Regions from separate parts of the Methylobacterium tardum genome, predicted to be linked through region 1. Evidence: predicted binding sites of a transcription regulator. Region 1 holds the regulator's gene; the other holds the start of a gene.

Evidence for each region. The regulator PhoB, encoded in region 1, activates phosphate uptake and scavenging genes when phosphate is short. The targets are predictions, from matches to a motif close to TGTCATNNANCTGTCAT.
Region 2: the regulator PhoB is predicted to act here: its motif matches at 4,906-4,922, upstream of M6G65_RS27915 (inorganic phosphate transporter).

The regions. Positions count from the first base shown of each region.
Region 1 is NZ_CP097484.1:496,338-503,006, reverse strand. It holds gene M6G65_RS02370 (protein-disulfide reductase DsbD family protein) at 1-1,895, shown strand, start outside; gene phoB (phosphate regulon transcriptional regulator PhoB) at 2,072-2,767, opposite strand; gene phoU (phosphate signaling complex protein PhoU) at 2,955-3,674, opposite strand; gene pstB (phosphate ABC transporter ATP-binding protein PstB) at 3,784-4,599, opposite strand; gene pstA (phosphate ABC transporter permease PstA) at 4,622-5,512, opposite strand; gene pstC (phosphate ABC transporter permease subunit PstC) at 5,525-6,502, opposite strand; gene pstS (phosphate ABC transporter substrate-binding protein PstS) at 6,588-6,669, opposite strand, start outside.
Region 2 is NZ_CP097484.1:5,842,985-5,849,653, reverse strand. It holds gene phnE (phosphonate ABC transporter, permease protein PhnE) at 1-193, opposite strand, end outside; gene phnD (phosphonate ABC transporter substrate-binding protein) at 210-1,139, opposite strand; gene phnC (phosphonate ABC transporter ATP-binding protein) at 1,242-2,090, opposite strand; gene M6G65_RS27930 (LbetaH domain-containing protein) at 2,202-2,822, opposite strand; gene M6G65_RS27925 (DUF1045 domain-containing protein) at 2,815-3,501, opposite strand; gene M6G65_RS27920 (ceramide glucosyltransferase) at 3,530-4,678, opposite strand; gene M6G65_RS27915 (inorganic phosphate transporter) at 4,975-6,603, shown strand.

The DNA of each region.
Region 1 (6,669 bases):
CGCTCCGGTGGCCGGCGCCGGAGCGCATCCCGATCGCCACGCTGATGAACTACGGCTACGAGGGCGAGGTCACGCTCCTAGTGCCGGTCACCCCGCCGCCGAGCCTCGATCCGGCCGACCCGGTGCAAATCCGGGCGAAGCTCACCTATCTCGTCTGCGAGACCGAGTGCGTGCCGGGCTCCGCCGACCTCGCGCTGACGCTGCCGGTGGCCGAGCCCCGGCCCGATCCGGACAACGCCGCCCTGTTCGCCCGCGCCCGGGCCGCCCTGCCCGTCCCGCCGCTCTGGCCGCTGCATCTCGCAAGTCAGGGCGACACGCTGCGGCTCGATTTCGCGGCAATGGGCCTCAAGCCGGATTCGGTCCGGAACGCCGCGTTCTTCCCCTATTCCGAGACGGCGATCGACAACGCCGCCGCGCAGGTGATGTCGGTCGATGAGACCGGCCTGCATCTCACCCTCGCCCGCAGCAGCCCGACCGAGCCGGCGCCCGCCGCGCTGCCGGGCGTGCTCACTCTCGAGGAGGTCACTGAGGCCGGTCCCCGCCGGCTCGCCTTCGCGTATGGCGACGAGCCGGTCCTGCCGACGGCGGCTCCGGCCATCACGCCGGAAGCGCCCGCGGCACGGGCGATCGCGCCCGATGTCGACGCGCTGACGCTCGCGACCGCGGCGGCCTTCGCGTTCCTCGGCGGCCTGATCCTCAACCTGATGCCGTGCGTCTTCCCGGTCCTGTCGATCAAGGTTCTCGGCCTGATCCGGCATGCCGGCGAGAGCCCCGGTCGCCTCCGCCTCCACGGCCTGGCCTACACCGCCGGCGTGCTGGCGAGCTTCCTGGGCCTCGCAGCGCTGCTGATCGCCCTGAAGGGCGGCGGGGCGGCGATCGGCTGGGGCTTTCAGCTGCAATCGCCGATCGTGGTGGCGGGGCTGGCCTATCTGCTGTTCGCGATGGGCCTCAGCCTGTCGGGGGTCGTCCATGTCGGCGGCCGGCTTGCCGGCCTCGGCGACGGCCTCGCCCGGCGCGCGGGCCTGAGCGGCTCGTTCTTCACGGGCGTGCTCGCGACGCTCGTGGCCACGCCCTGCACGGCGCCGTTTATGGGCTCGGCGGTGGGCTTCGCGCTGACCCAGAGCGCCGGCGTGGCGCTCGCGGTATTCGCGAGCCTCGGCCTCGGCCTCGCCCTGCCCTTCCTGGCGCTGACCCTCTGGCCGCCGGCCCTGCGGGCGCTGCCGCGGCCCGGCGCCTGGATGGAGGTCCTCAAGCAGATCCTGGCCTTCCCGGTCTACGCGACGGTGGCGTGGCTGGTCTGGGTGCTGGCGCAGCAGGTCGATCCGCGCGGGCTGCTGGCGGCGCTGATCGGGCTGGTTCTGGTCGGCTTCGCCGCCTGGGCCTGGGAGCGTGGACGCGCCGCCGCGCCCCGCACCGGTCGAATCGCCCAGGCCGCCGCAATCCTGGCGATCGTCACCGTCGCGGCGCTCGCCGTGACCCTCCCGCAGCAGCGCACGCTCCCGTCGGCGCAGGCTGCTGCCGACGGGATCGTGCCGTTCACGCAGGCGCGCCTCGACGCGCTGGTGAGCGCCCGCCGCCCGGTCTTCATCGATATGACGGCGGCGTGGTGCATCACCTGCGCGGTGAACGAGGCGACCTCGCTCAACACCAAGGCCGTGCGGGCGGCGATGGCGGAGCGCGGCGTGACCTACATGAAGGGCGATTGGACCAACCAGAATCCCGAGATCACCCGCCTGCTGGAGAAGTACGGGCGCAGCGGCGTACCGCTCTACCTGCTCTATGCCGGGACCGGGGAGCCCCAGGTGCTGCCGCAGATCCTGACTGAGGGAACGGTTCTGGCGGCGCTGGATGCGGTCCCGGCCTCGTCCGGCCGGAGTGCTGCGCTGGCCCGCTGAGCCTTTCTGGGATCCGAGCCCCTAATGCATCAACGCGCGGTCGCCGTCTTTGCGAGCGGAGCGAAGCAATCCAGCAGCGCCACGCCGACCGGCCGCGCGCCGCTCCGGTACACGTCGATGCGCGCGACGACAGTGCGCCGGACCGAAGTTCGTTTCGGAGAGCCCGTGCGGCCGCCTCACGCCTCCAGCGAGAAGGTCTCGCCGAAGGCGTAGCCCGAGCCGCGGACCGTGCGAATCGGATCGGCCTGGCGCGGGCCGTTCAGCGCCTTGCGCAGGCGCCCGACATGCACGTCCACGGTGCGCTCGCCGATGTAGACGTCATGGCCCCAGACCCCGTCGAGGAGCTGCTCGCGGGAGAAGACCCGGCCCGGGGCCAGCATCAGGAATTCCAGCAGCCGGAACTCGGTCGGGCCGAGATGCAGCTCCTCGCCGCCGCGGCGGACGCGGTGGCCGGTCCGGTCGAGTTCGAGATCGCCGGCGGCCAGCCGATCCGAGCTGTGGGCAGGCTTGGCCCGGCGCAGCAGCGCGCGGATCCGGGCCAGCAGCTCCGGCACGGAGAACGGCTTGACGATGTAGTCGTCGGCGCCCGTGCCGAGACCGCGGATCCGGTCGCCCTCCTCGCCGCGGGCAGTGAGCATGATCACCGGCAGCCGCTCGGTCTCCCGGCGCGCCCGGATCCGGCGGCAGAGCTCGATCCCCGAGAGGCCGGGCAGCATCCAGTCGAGCAGGACGAGATCGGGAATCCGCTCGGCCAGGAGCAGCTCCGCATCGTCGCCGCGGGCCGCCGAGTCGGCGAGGAAGCCCTCGGCCTCAAGGTTGTAGCGCAGCAGCGTGGTCAGCGCCTCCTCGTCCTCGACGATCAGGACTTGCATGCTCACGTTCGAAGACCCGTTCCCGAGGCGGCGCCACACGGCCTGCCGACACCCCGACGCGCATCGGAGCGGACTGCAGGCGGAGGGTGCGGGAGGCGCCGCTCAGCCTCAACCCGCACCCTCCGATTTTCCGACCGCGCCCCACAGGAGAGCGCGCAGGCCGGCGCGTGAAATCAGGCCGGCCCGCCTACGGAGCCTGCACCCCGTCCACGGTCGCGTAGTTCGACGCGTCGTTCTTCGGCCGGTCGCCCGCCAGCGTCTCGCCGGTGGCGAGGTAGTGGATCGTCTCGGCGATGTTGGTGGTGTGGTCGCCGATCCGCTCGACGTTCTTGGCGCAGAACAGCAGATGCGTGCAGAACGAGATGTTGCGCGGATCCTCCATCATGTAGGTCAGGAGTTCGCGGAACAGGGAATTGTACAGGGCGTCGATCTCGCCGTCGCGCTCCCAGACATCGTGGGCCGCCCGGACGTCGCGGCTCGCGTAGGCGTCGAGCACGTCCTTGAGCTGTCCCTCGGCGAGGTCGCTCATGTGGCGGACACCGAGCACGATCTTCTGGGCCGGCGCCTGGTCGGAGATCGCCACCACCCGCTTTGCGACGTTCTTGGCGAGGTCGCCGATCCGCTCGAGATCGCCTGAGACGCGAATGGCCGAGATGGTCTCGCGCAGGTCGATCGCCAGGGGCTGGCGCCGGGCGATCAGCAGGACCGCGCGCTCCTCGATATCCCGCTGCAGCGCGTCGAGCCGCTTGTCGGCGAGGATCACCGCCTGGGCGAGCGTGTCGTCCCGGCGCACGAGAGCGTCGGTCGCCTCCGCGGTCATCTTCTCGGCGACGCCGCCCATCTCCGAGATCGAGCGACGCAGGTTCTCCAGGTCGGTGTCGTAGGAGGTGACGATATGGCCGGGCATGGCGGATCCTTCGATGGGGTCCCGGGGACGGCCCTCCGGGAGGCTTGCGGGATCCGCCGGCGCGCTGGAGACGCGAGCGGCGGCCCCGAGACCGGAGCGGCCCGGCAGACTAGCCGAAGCGGCCGGTGATGTAGTCCTGCGTGCGGCGTTCCGTCGGGTTCATGAACATCCGGTTGGTCGGACCGAACTCGACGAGCTGTCCCAGATACATGAAGGCGGTGAACTGCGAGATGCGCGCCGCCTGCTGCATGTTGTGGGTGACGATCACGATGGTGAACTCGTCGCGCAGCTGCTCGATCAGCTCCTCGATGCGGCCCGTGGAGATCGGGTCGAGGGCCGAGGTCGGCTCGTCGAACAGGATCACCTCCGGCTTCTGCGCCACCGTCCGGGCGATGCACAGGCGCTGCTGCTGGCCACCCGAGAGGCCCGTGCCCGGCTGGCGGAGCTTGTCCTTCACCTCGTCCCAGAGGGCGGCCTTGCGCAGCGATTCCTCGATGCGGCCGTCGAGCTCGGACTTCGGCAGCTTCTCGTAGAGGCGCAGGCCGAAGGCCACGTTGTCGTAGATCGACATCGGGAACGGCGTCGGCTTCTGGAACACCATGCCGATGCGCGAGCGCAGCTCGTTCAGGTCGACCGAGGGGCTGAGGATGTTCTCGCCGTCGAGCAGGATCTCGCCCTCGGCCCGCTGCTCCGGATAGAGGCTGTAGATCCGGTTGAAGCAGCGCAGCAGGGTGGACTTGCCGCAGCCGGAGGGGCCGATCAGCGCCGTGACCTGCCGGTCGTGGAAGTCGAGGTTGACGTCCTTCAGGCCGTGGAAGCTGCCGTAGTAGAAGTTCAGGTCCTTCACGGCGATCCGCACGGGGCCGGCCTCGTCGGCGCGGTTGCGGTTGAGCTCGACCGTGGGGATCGCGGAGGCGGCGTTCATCGTCGTGTCCTCGAAAGGGGTCTCAGCGCGAGGTCTGCGGCTTGATCACGAGGCGCGCGATGATCGACAGCACCAGGATGGTCGCGGTGATCAGGAGCGCGCCCGCCCAGGCGAGCCCCTGCCAGTTCGGATAGGGCGACAGGGCGAACTGGTAGATCATCACCGGCAGGTTCGCGACGCCGCCCATCAGATTGGCGGAGAACCAGGAATTGTTGTTGAGCGCCGTGAACAGCAGCGGCGCGGTCTCGCCGGCGATGCGCGCCAGCGCCAGGATGATGCCGGTGACGATGCCCGCCGAGGCCGCGCGCCAGGTCACGCTGGTGATCACCGTCGAGGGCGGCGCCCCGAGGGCCGCGCCGGCTTCCCGCAGAGTGCCGGGGACGAGGCGCAGCATGTCCTCAGTGGTGCGCACGATCACCGGCACGGCGATGATCGCGAGCGCCACGCCGCCGGCCCAGCCCGAATAGGTCCCCATCGGCCGTACCATCAGCGTGTAGACGAACAGCCCGATCAGGATCGACGGCGCCGAGAGCAGGATGTCGTTGAGGAACCGGATCAGCGCCGCGAGCTTCGAGCCGCGCCCGTACTCGGCCAGATAGGTCCCCGCCATGACGCCGATCGGCGTCGCGATCAGGATGCCGATCCCGGTCAGAACGAGGCTGCCGAGGATCGCGTTCGCGATGCCGCCGCCCTCGGAGCCCGGGCCCGGGGTCGGGTTGGTGAACAGGGTCGGCGTGAAGCCGCGCACGCCCTGGACGATCAGCATCACCAGGATCGAGCCCAGGACCAGGGCGCCCACCAGGGTCGCGCCGGTACAGGCGATCCGCAGGGCCCGGTCGGCGACGCGGCGGCCGTGGCGGACACGACCGGAACGGCGCCCGGTGGTCGTGGTGATCGTGTTGGAAGCGTCCATCGCGCGGGCTCCTCAGGCGGACTGGACGCGGCGCGTCAGCAGCCGGGCGATGATGAGCACCACGAAGGTGATCACGAACAGGATGCAGCCCAGCGCCATCAGGGCGTTCAGCTGGAGGCCGTCCGCCTCGTTGAACTCGTTGGCGATGCGCGACGCGATGGTGGAACTCGGGTCGAAGATCGAGGCCGAGAGGCGGTTGGCGTTGCCGACCACGAAGGTCACCGCCATCGTCTCGCCGAGGGCCCGGCCGAGCCCGAGCATGATCGCGCCGATGATCGAGACCGCGGCCTGCGGCACCAGCACGTGGCGCACGACCTCCCAGGTGGTGCAGCCGATGCCGTAGGCGCTCTCGCGTAGCACGGTGGGGATCTGGTCGAGCATGTCGCGGGCGATCGAGGCGATGAACGGCACGATCATGATCGCCAGGATGATGCCGGCGGTGAGCACGCCGACGCCGGACGGCACCCGGGCGTAGAACAACGTGCCGACGATCGGCATGCCTTCGGCGAGGTTCGAGACCGGGATCTGCACGAAGCGCGCGAAGAGCGGCGCGAACACGAACAGGCCCCACATGCCGTAGATGATGCTCGGCACGGCGGCGAGCAGCTCGATCGTCATGGCGACCGGCTTGCGCGCCCAGCCGGGGCAGAGCTGCGTCAGGTAGACCGCGATCCCGAGGGAGACGGGGACGCCGATCAGCAGCGCCAGGAAGGCGGAGGCGACGGTCCCGAGCACCGCGACCAGCGCGCCGTACTGCTCGGTCCCGACGTTCCAGGCGGCGGAGGTCAGGAAGCCGAAGCCGAACTCGCGGAAGGCGGGCCAGCCGCCGTACAGGATCGAGCCGAGGATGCCGGCGAGGACGAGAAGCACCAGCAGCGCGGCGGCATACGAGAAGGTCCGGAACAGGGTGTCGAGGCTCCGGCTCGGCGCCTTCCGCGCGGTCGCGGAACGGGTTCGGCCGAGGGCGATCGATTCTGTCAAAGCGGGCATCCGCGGTTCTCTGCGAAGGGTGGCGTGGTAGCGCGGTGCGTTCCCGGAAGCGAGGGAGGAGGTTGTCACCTCCTCCCGGCCACGCTCACATGTTGAAGACAGGCTTACCGTCCTTGCCCTTCACGTCTTTCCACTCCTGGTGGATGAGCTCGGCGACGTTGTCCGGC
Region 2 (6,669 bases), 1.5 Mb from region 1:
AGGCGGTGAACTTGCCGATGTTCCCGGCGAGCACCAGCGGCCGCACCTCGGCGGCGTACCCGGCGAGGAGGGCCAGGGCCGCGACCGCCGCGAACCCGGCCAGCGTCCGGCGCCGCGCGGCGCCGGTCGAGGCCGCGTAGAGGCCGGAGAGGGTGGCTTCCCGCTCCGGCGGCAGCTTCGTCAGGCCACGCAAGGCCGTCGTCTCCGGATCAGGACTTCTTGCGCTGCTCGTCGTTGAACCGCAGCATGTCGATGATCGGCTGGTAATCCTTGAGGGTCACCGGCTTGAGGCCCTGGTCCTTGCCGTCGGAGAGCCGGTCGAAGGCGGCCTTGTCGGCCTTCGGCAGGGCGACGAACGCCTCCCGGATCTTGGCCTTCAGGTCGTCCGGCAGGGTGGACAGCATGGCGTAGGGCCCTTCCGGCAGGAATTCGGACTTGAACACCACCCGGAAGTCCGAATTCTGCATCGGCGTGCCGTCCGGCTTCTTCAGCATGCCCTTGGCGATCATGCGGGTGACGATCGAGTCGGTCTCGGAATTCCACAGGTTGGCGGCGGCCTCGACCGTGCCCTGGGTCAGCGCCAGGACGGCGTTCTCGTGGCTGCCGGCGAAGACCGCCTTGCCGAAGAACTTGTCCACGTCGTAGCCGGCCCGCTTCAGGAAGAAGCGCGGCGCCTGGTTGCCGGAGGTGGAGTTCGGATCGACCAGGGCGAGGTTCTTGCCCTTCAGATCCTCGATGGTCTTGTACGGGCTGGAGGCCAGCGCGTAGATCACCGAGTAGTAGCCCGCGGCGCCGGTCTCGTGGATCGGGCTCACCACCGGCTCGACCTTCACGCCGGTCATCGCGGCGCGGGCGATGGAGGCCGGCCCGTAGAAGGCGAGCTGGATGTTGCCGGCGCGCTGGCCCTCGATCACCGCGGCGTAGTCGCTGGCAACCCGCAGCTTCACCGGCACGCCGACCGTCCTGGTCAGGTAGTCCGCCAGGGGCGCGTAGCGGTCGACGGTGCCGCTGGCATTCTCCATCGGAATCACCGCCAGGGTCAGCTCGGGATATTGCGCCTTCCAGTCCTGGGCGGCGGCCGGCAGGCCGAGGAGCGCGAGGGCCGTGGCGGCTGCGGCGAGGGTGCGTCGGGTGATCATCGTGTCGTCCTTCGTGTCGGCGTGTGTCGCGGGTTCGGCCGGGCGCGGGGCCGGCCGGGCGTTTCCCGATCCGTGGTTGGTGTTGGGGCCGGACGGCCCGGTTCAGGCGCCGAGGGCGGCCTCGCGCACGGGCCGCGCCGGCACGATGCCGGGCCGGCCCGGCATCGCCGCCCGCTGCTCGGCCTCGCGGCGCGCCGAATCGTCGAGCACCTCGCCGGCCTCCAGGCCGTAGAGCCGGCGGGCGACATCCTCGGTGAGGTCGAACGGCCCGCCCTCGAACACCACCCGGCCGGCGCTGAGCCCGACGAGGCGGTCGCAATAGGCGCGGGCGAGGTCGAGGGAGTGCAGGTTGCACAGGACCGTGATGCCGTAGCGGCGGTTCACCTCGGCCAGCGCGTCCATCACCAGGCGGGTGTTGCGCGGATCGAGGGAGGCGACCGGCTCGTCGGCGAGCAGGATCTCGGGCTCCTGCACCAGGGCGCGGGCGATGGCGACGCGCTGCTGCTGGCCGCCCGACAGGCCGTCCGCCCGCTGGCCGGCGAACTCGCCCATGTCGAAGCTCTCCAGGGCGGCGAGCGCCATCGCCCGGTCCTCCTCGGACCATTGGCGCAGCAGGGACCGGTAGCTCGGCACGTGGCTCAGCCGGCCCATCAGGACGTTGGTCATCACGTCGAGGCGGCCGACGAGGTTGAACTGCTGGAAGATCATGGCGCAGCGGGTGCGCCAATCCCGCAGGGCGCGGCCCCGCAGCCGCGTGACGTCGCGCCCGTCATGAAGGATGCGCCCGGAACTCGGGTCGGCCAACCGGTTGATGAGCCGCAGCAGCGTCGATTTGCCGGCACCGGACCGGCCGATCACGCCGACGAAGCTGCCGGGCTCTATCTGCAGCGAGACACCGTCGACGGCGCGCCGGCCGCCGTACTGGCGCGTAAGATCCTCGATGACCAGCATGCATCCATCCGCCGCGGAATGGCCGCACCTAAACGCCGGTTCCACGACGATTGGATGACGAATACGATCCAATGTTGTTTGCCGGCACAACGTTTACTGTCGATTGCCGCTCTAGGCTCCGTATCGATCGAGGAAGGCTTCGATCGGAAGTCCGCGGAAATCCGGGAGCGCCCGGCGCAGGCGCTCGTGGTCCCAATCCCACCAGGCGAGGCGCTCCAGGCGCGCGGCGACGGCGTCCGGGAACCGGCGCCGGACCGGACGGGCGGGATTGCCGACCACGATCGTATAGGGTTCGACGTCGCGCGTGACGATCGCGCCGGCCCCGACCACCGCGCCGGTGCCGATGGTGCGGCCGGGCAGGACCACCACGCCGTGGCCGATCCAGACATCGTGGCCGATGGCCACCGGGCTCGCCCGGCGCCGGTCGAAGAAGGCCGGCTCGTCGGCCTCCTCGGGCCAGTAGGACTGCGCCCGGTAGGTGAAATGCGCCTGGGAGGCGCGCTCCATCGGGTGGTTGCCGGGGTTGATCCGGACGCTGGCGGCGATCGAGCAGAACTTGCCGATCGTGGTGTAGATCACCTCGCCGTCCTGGCCGATGTAGGAATAGTCGCCGAGGATCGTCTCGGTGAGGCGGGTTCGGGCGCCGATCTCGGTGTAGCGGCCGAGGCGGCAATCCGCGACCCGGGCGCTCGGGTCGATCGCCGGCTCGCGGCCGAGGGAAAGGTCAGCCACGGGGTTCTCCGAAGGGCAGGCGTGCCAGGAGCCGGAACGGCCCGGCCCCGTCCTGGGCCAGGAGGCCGAGGGCGTCGATCACCAGGGGCTCGGGCCCGGAGGCGGCGTAGGCCTCCGACAGGCGCCGGTGCCAGGCGTCGCGTTCGGCCTCCGGCAGGGCGTCGGTCAGGGTCATGTGGAAGCGGAAGGCCTCGAACACGTACGGGTAGCCCCAGCGATCGAGCAGCGCGCGGCCGCGCGGATCGAGGCGCTCCGGGCGGCGCTTCGCGCGCTCGGCCTCAGTGAGCGGCGCGCGGAACGGGTCGAGCGCCGCGACGCACTCGGCGGCCAGCAGCCCCAGGCCCGGCGGCGGGTCTTCCGGCACCAGGGCGAGGAACGCCCCGAGCGCGGCGACCGTCAGGGGCCCGACCGCCACCGGCGGGTGCGCGGCCGCGAGGTCGCGGGCGGCGGCGATGAGCCCGGCCTCGGTGGCACCCGCCGCGAGGCGCAGGGGCGCCTTGAGGGTGGCGTGGAATCCGTAAGTCCGGGCCCCTGCGGTGACGGTGGCGAGGACATTGAGGCCTTCTGGATGGGGAACCGGCTCTCCGGAAACGTTGTCGTAGCCGAGCACGCCCCGTCCGAAGGCTTCGAGGCGCGAGCCCGGGGCGGGCAGGCAGTACAGGGCGTAGCGGCGCGACACGTCTCGGCCTCCGGATTGTCGGGCGCCGTCAGGCCGTCGGCGCGTAGCTGCGCGCCTCGGCGGCCCGCCGCGGGCGCACGTCCATGGCGTTGCCGCGCCACACGATGGCGCTCTGGACCCAGGCGCCGAGCCAGATCGCCGGGATCAGGGCGTCGCGCACCGGGAAGGCCGCCAGCATGCGGGGCGAACGGTGCCAGCCCGCGCGGAGCGCAAGCCGGTGCTCGGCGCCATAGCACAGGGCGGCGAGGCCGGCAGCGCCGGCGAGGCCCGCGAGGCTGCCGGCCCAGAGCGCGACGAGGAGCGCCGGCAGCAGGACGCCGCTGCCGATCTCGGGCGCGAAGAACAGCGGGAAGGTCACGCGGCGCAGGCGCGCCCAGCGGAGCTGCCGGGACCAGACCTCCCGGAAGCCGCGCGGGCCCAACGGCTGCTCGAACGGGCTCGCCACGAGGTGGACGCGCTTGCCGGCCGCGCGCACCAGCTTGGTGGCGGCCGCGTCCTCGGCGATCTCGGCGGCGAGCGCCTGAAGGCCGCCCCGCTGGTCCAGGAACGGCTTGTGCCAGAGCATGCTCTTGCCCTGCGCGAAGCCAAGCCCGAAGGCCTCGGCGGCGTATTGCCAGCGCGCCTGCAGGGTGTTGAGGAAGGCGCATTCCACCTCGGCCATGAAGCTGCCCGGGCGCGCCCCGGCGGGGGTGGAGCAGACCAGGCCGGTCTCGGCGCGCCACGCCGCCTGGAGGCGCTGCAGGTAGTCCGGCGGCATGGCCACGTTGGAATCGGCCAGGACAACCCAGTCGTGGGCGGCGGCGCGCCAGCCGCGCAGGCAGTTGTTCAGCTTCGGGTTCTCGCTGATCCGCTCATCGCCGAGGATCAGGTGGGCGGGCACCTGTGGGTGGGCGGCGATCAGGCGCTCCACCATCGGCACGATCGGATCGCCCGGATCGGCCACGCAGAAGATCAGCTCGTAGGCCGGGTAATCGAGGCGGAAGCTCCGGATCAGCATCTCCTCGCTGTAGGACTCCAGCCCGTGAAGCGGGCGGATCACCGAGACGGGCGCGCCTGCCGGAAACCGCGACGGGCCGTGCACCTGCCCGAGGCGTCGACCCGCGATGGCGATGCTGCCGATCTGGACGAGGGCCAGGAGCGCGCCGAACGACAGGGCCGGCACCGTGGCGTCAATCATGCGGATCTCTCGTTCGCTCGTGCGCGGCCCGGTCGCTAGCGGCCCGATCGCGTCAGGCGTGTGACAGTCGCCTGACGGCGGGGCGACCGGTCGCCCGGCCCGGACGCGTCGTTCCTCGATCGGCGACCGGATCTTCGGCGGCGAAGACAGGCTAGGCGGAGACGCCCGCGTTCATCCGAATGTCCCGGCCGATCGGATACGGCCTCCACGACCGGTCACGGGCGCTGTGTCACCGGGCCGTCACGCGCGCATTTTAATCCCGGTTCACCACCAAAAATGATTTCGCGCGAGGCTGCATGTCCGATTCCGCCGTGATGCCGTCGGGCGCCGCGCGAGGCAGGCCCGAGGGCGGCCCGCGTCTCGATCACGGGATGCATCTGGGCGGCCTCGTCGCCTTCCTGCTCGTGCTGGTGGCGGGCCTCTCCTACGCCGTCGTGAGCCTGATCGCCGACATGAACGCGGTCGGCGAGGCGCCGCTGGCCTACGGCGCCTTCGCGCTGCTCGGGCTCGCGCTGCTGATCGCGCTCGGCTTCGAGTTCGTGAACGGCTTCCACGACACCGCCAACGCGGTCGCCACGGTGATCTACACGCACTCGCTGCCGCCGCTCGTGGCGGTGATCTGGTCGGGCTTCTTCAACTTCCTCGGGGTGATGCTCTCCTCCGGGGCGGTGGCCTACGCCATCGTCACCCTGCTGCCGGTGGAGCTGATCCTGAATGTCGGCTCCCATGCCGGATACGCGATGATCTTCGCGCTGCTGCTGGCCGCGATCATCTGGAATCTGGGGACCTGGGCCTTCGGCCTGCCGAACTCCTCGTCCCACGCGCTGATCGGCTCGGTGCTCGGCGTCGGCCTCGCCAACCAGCTGATGAACGGCGGCGACGGCACCTCCGGGGTCGACTGGACTCAGGCGCTCAACGTGTTCAAGGCGCTGCTGTTCTCGCCCGTCTGCGGCTTCGTGCTGGCGGCCCTGCTGCTGCTCGCGCTCAAGTTCGCCGTGCGCCGCAAGGACCTCTACGAGGCGCCGAAGGGCGATACGCCCCCGCCCCTGTGGATCCGCGGCCTGCTGATCCTGACCTGCACGCTGGTCTCCTTCTTCCACGGCGGCAATGACGGACAGAAGGGCATGGGCCTGATCATGCTGATCCTGATCGGCGCCGCCCCGACCGCCTACGCGCTGAACCGCACCATGGCGGACGACACGACCCCGGCCTTCGTGCAGAGCTCGACGGCGGCGAGCGAGGTCTTCTCCGCCCGCGCCCCCGGCGCACCGGTGCCGGATGCCGCCGCGGCGCGCCGGACGGTGACGGAGGCGTTGAAGACGAAGGCGCTCGACCGGCCGCCGGTCTATGCCGCGCTCGCGGCGCTCTCGAACGACATCGCCGCAAGCGTGAAGAATTACGGCGCGATCCGCACCGTGCCGGCCGCCCAGACGCAGAACCTGCGCAGCGACATGTACCTCGCCGCCGACGCGGTGCGGCTGCTGCCGGGCACCGGAGCCGACCTCTCCGAGGCCGACAAGGCGACGCTGAAACGCTATTCCGGCCTGCTCAACGACGGCACCCGCTACATCCCGGGCTGGGTGAAGGTCTGCGTCGCCCTCGCCCTCGGGCTCGGCACCATGGTCGGCTGGAAGCGCATCGTCGTGACGGTGGGCGAGAAGATCGGCAAGACCCATCTCACCTACGCCCAGGGCGCCTCGGCCGAGATCGTGGCCGCCGGCACGATCGGGCTCGCCGAGCTCTACGGCCTGCCGGTCTCGACCACGCATATCCTGTCGTCGGGCGTGGCCGGCACGATGGCCGCCAACGGCTCCGGGCTCCAGACGTCCACGGTGCGCAACATGGCGCTGGCCTGGATCCTGACCCTGCCGGCGGCGATCACGCTCGCGGCGCTCTTGTTCTTCCTCCTGCGCCACCTGTTCTGACGCGTGGCCGGGCCGGTGACCGCAGCCGCCCCGCGCAACGGAACGAACAGTCTCCGACCCAGCCTC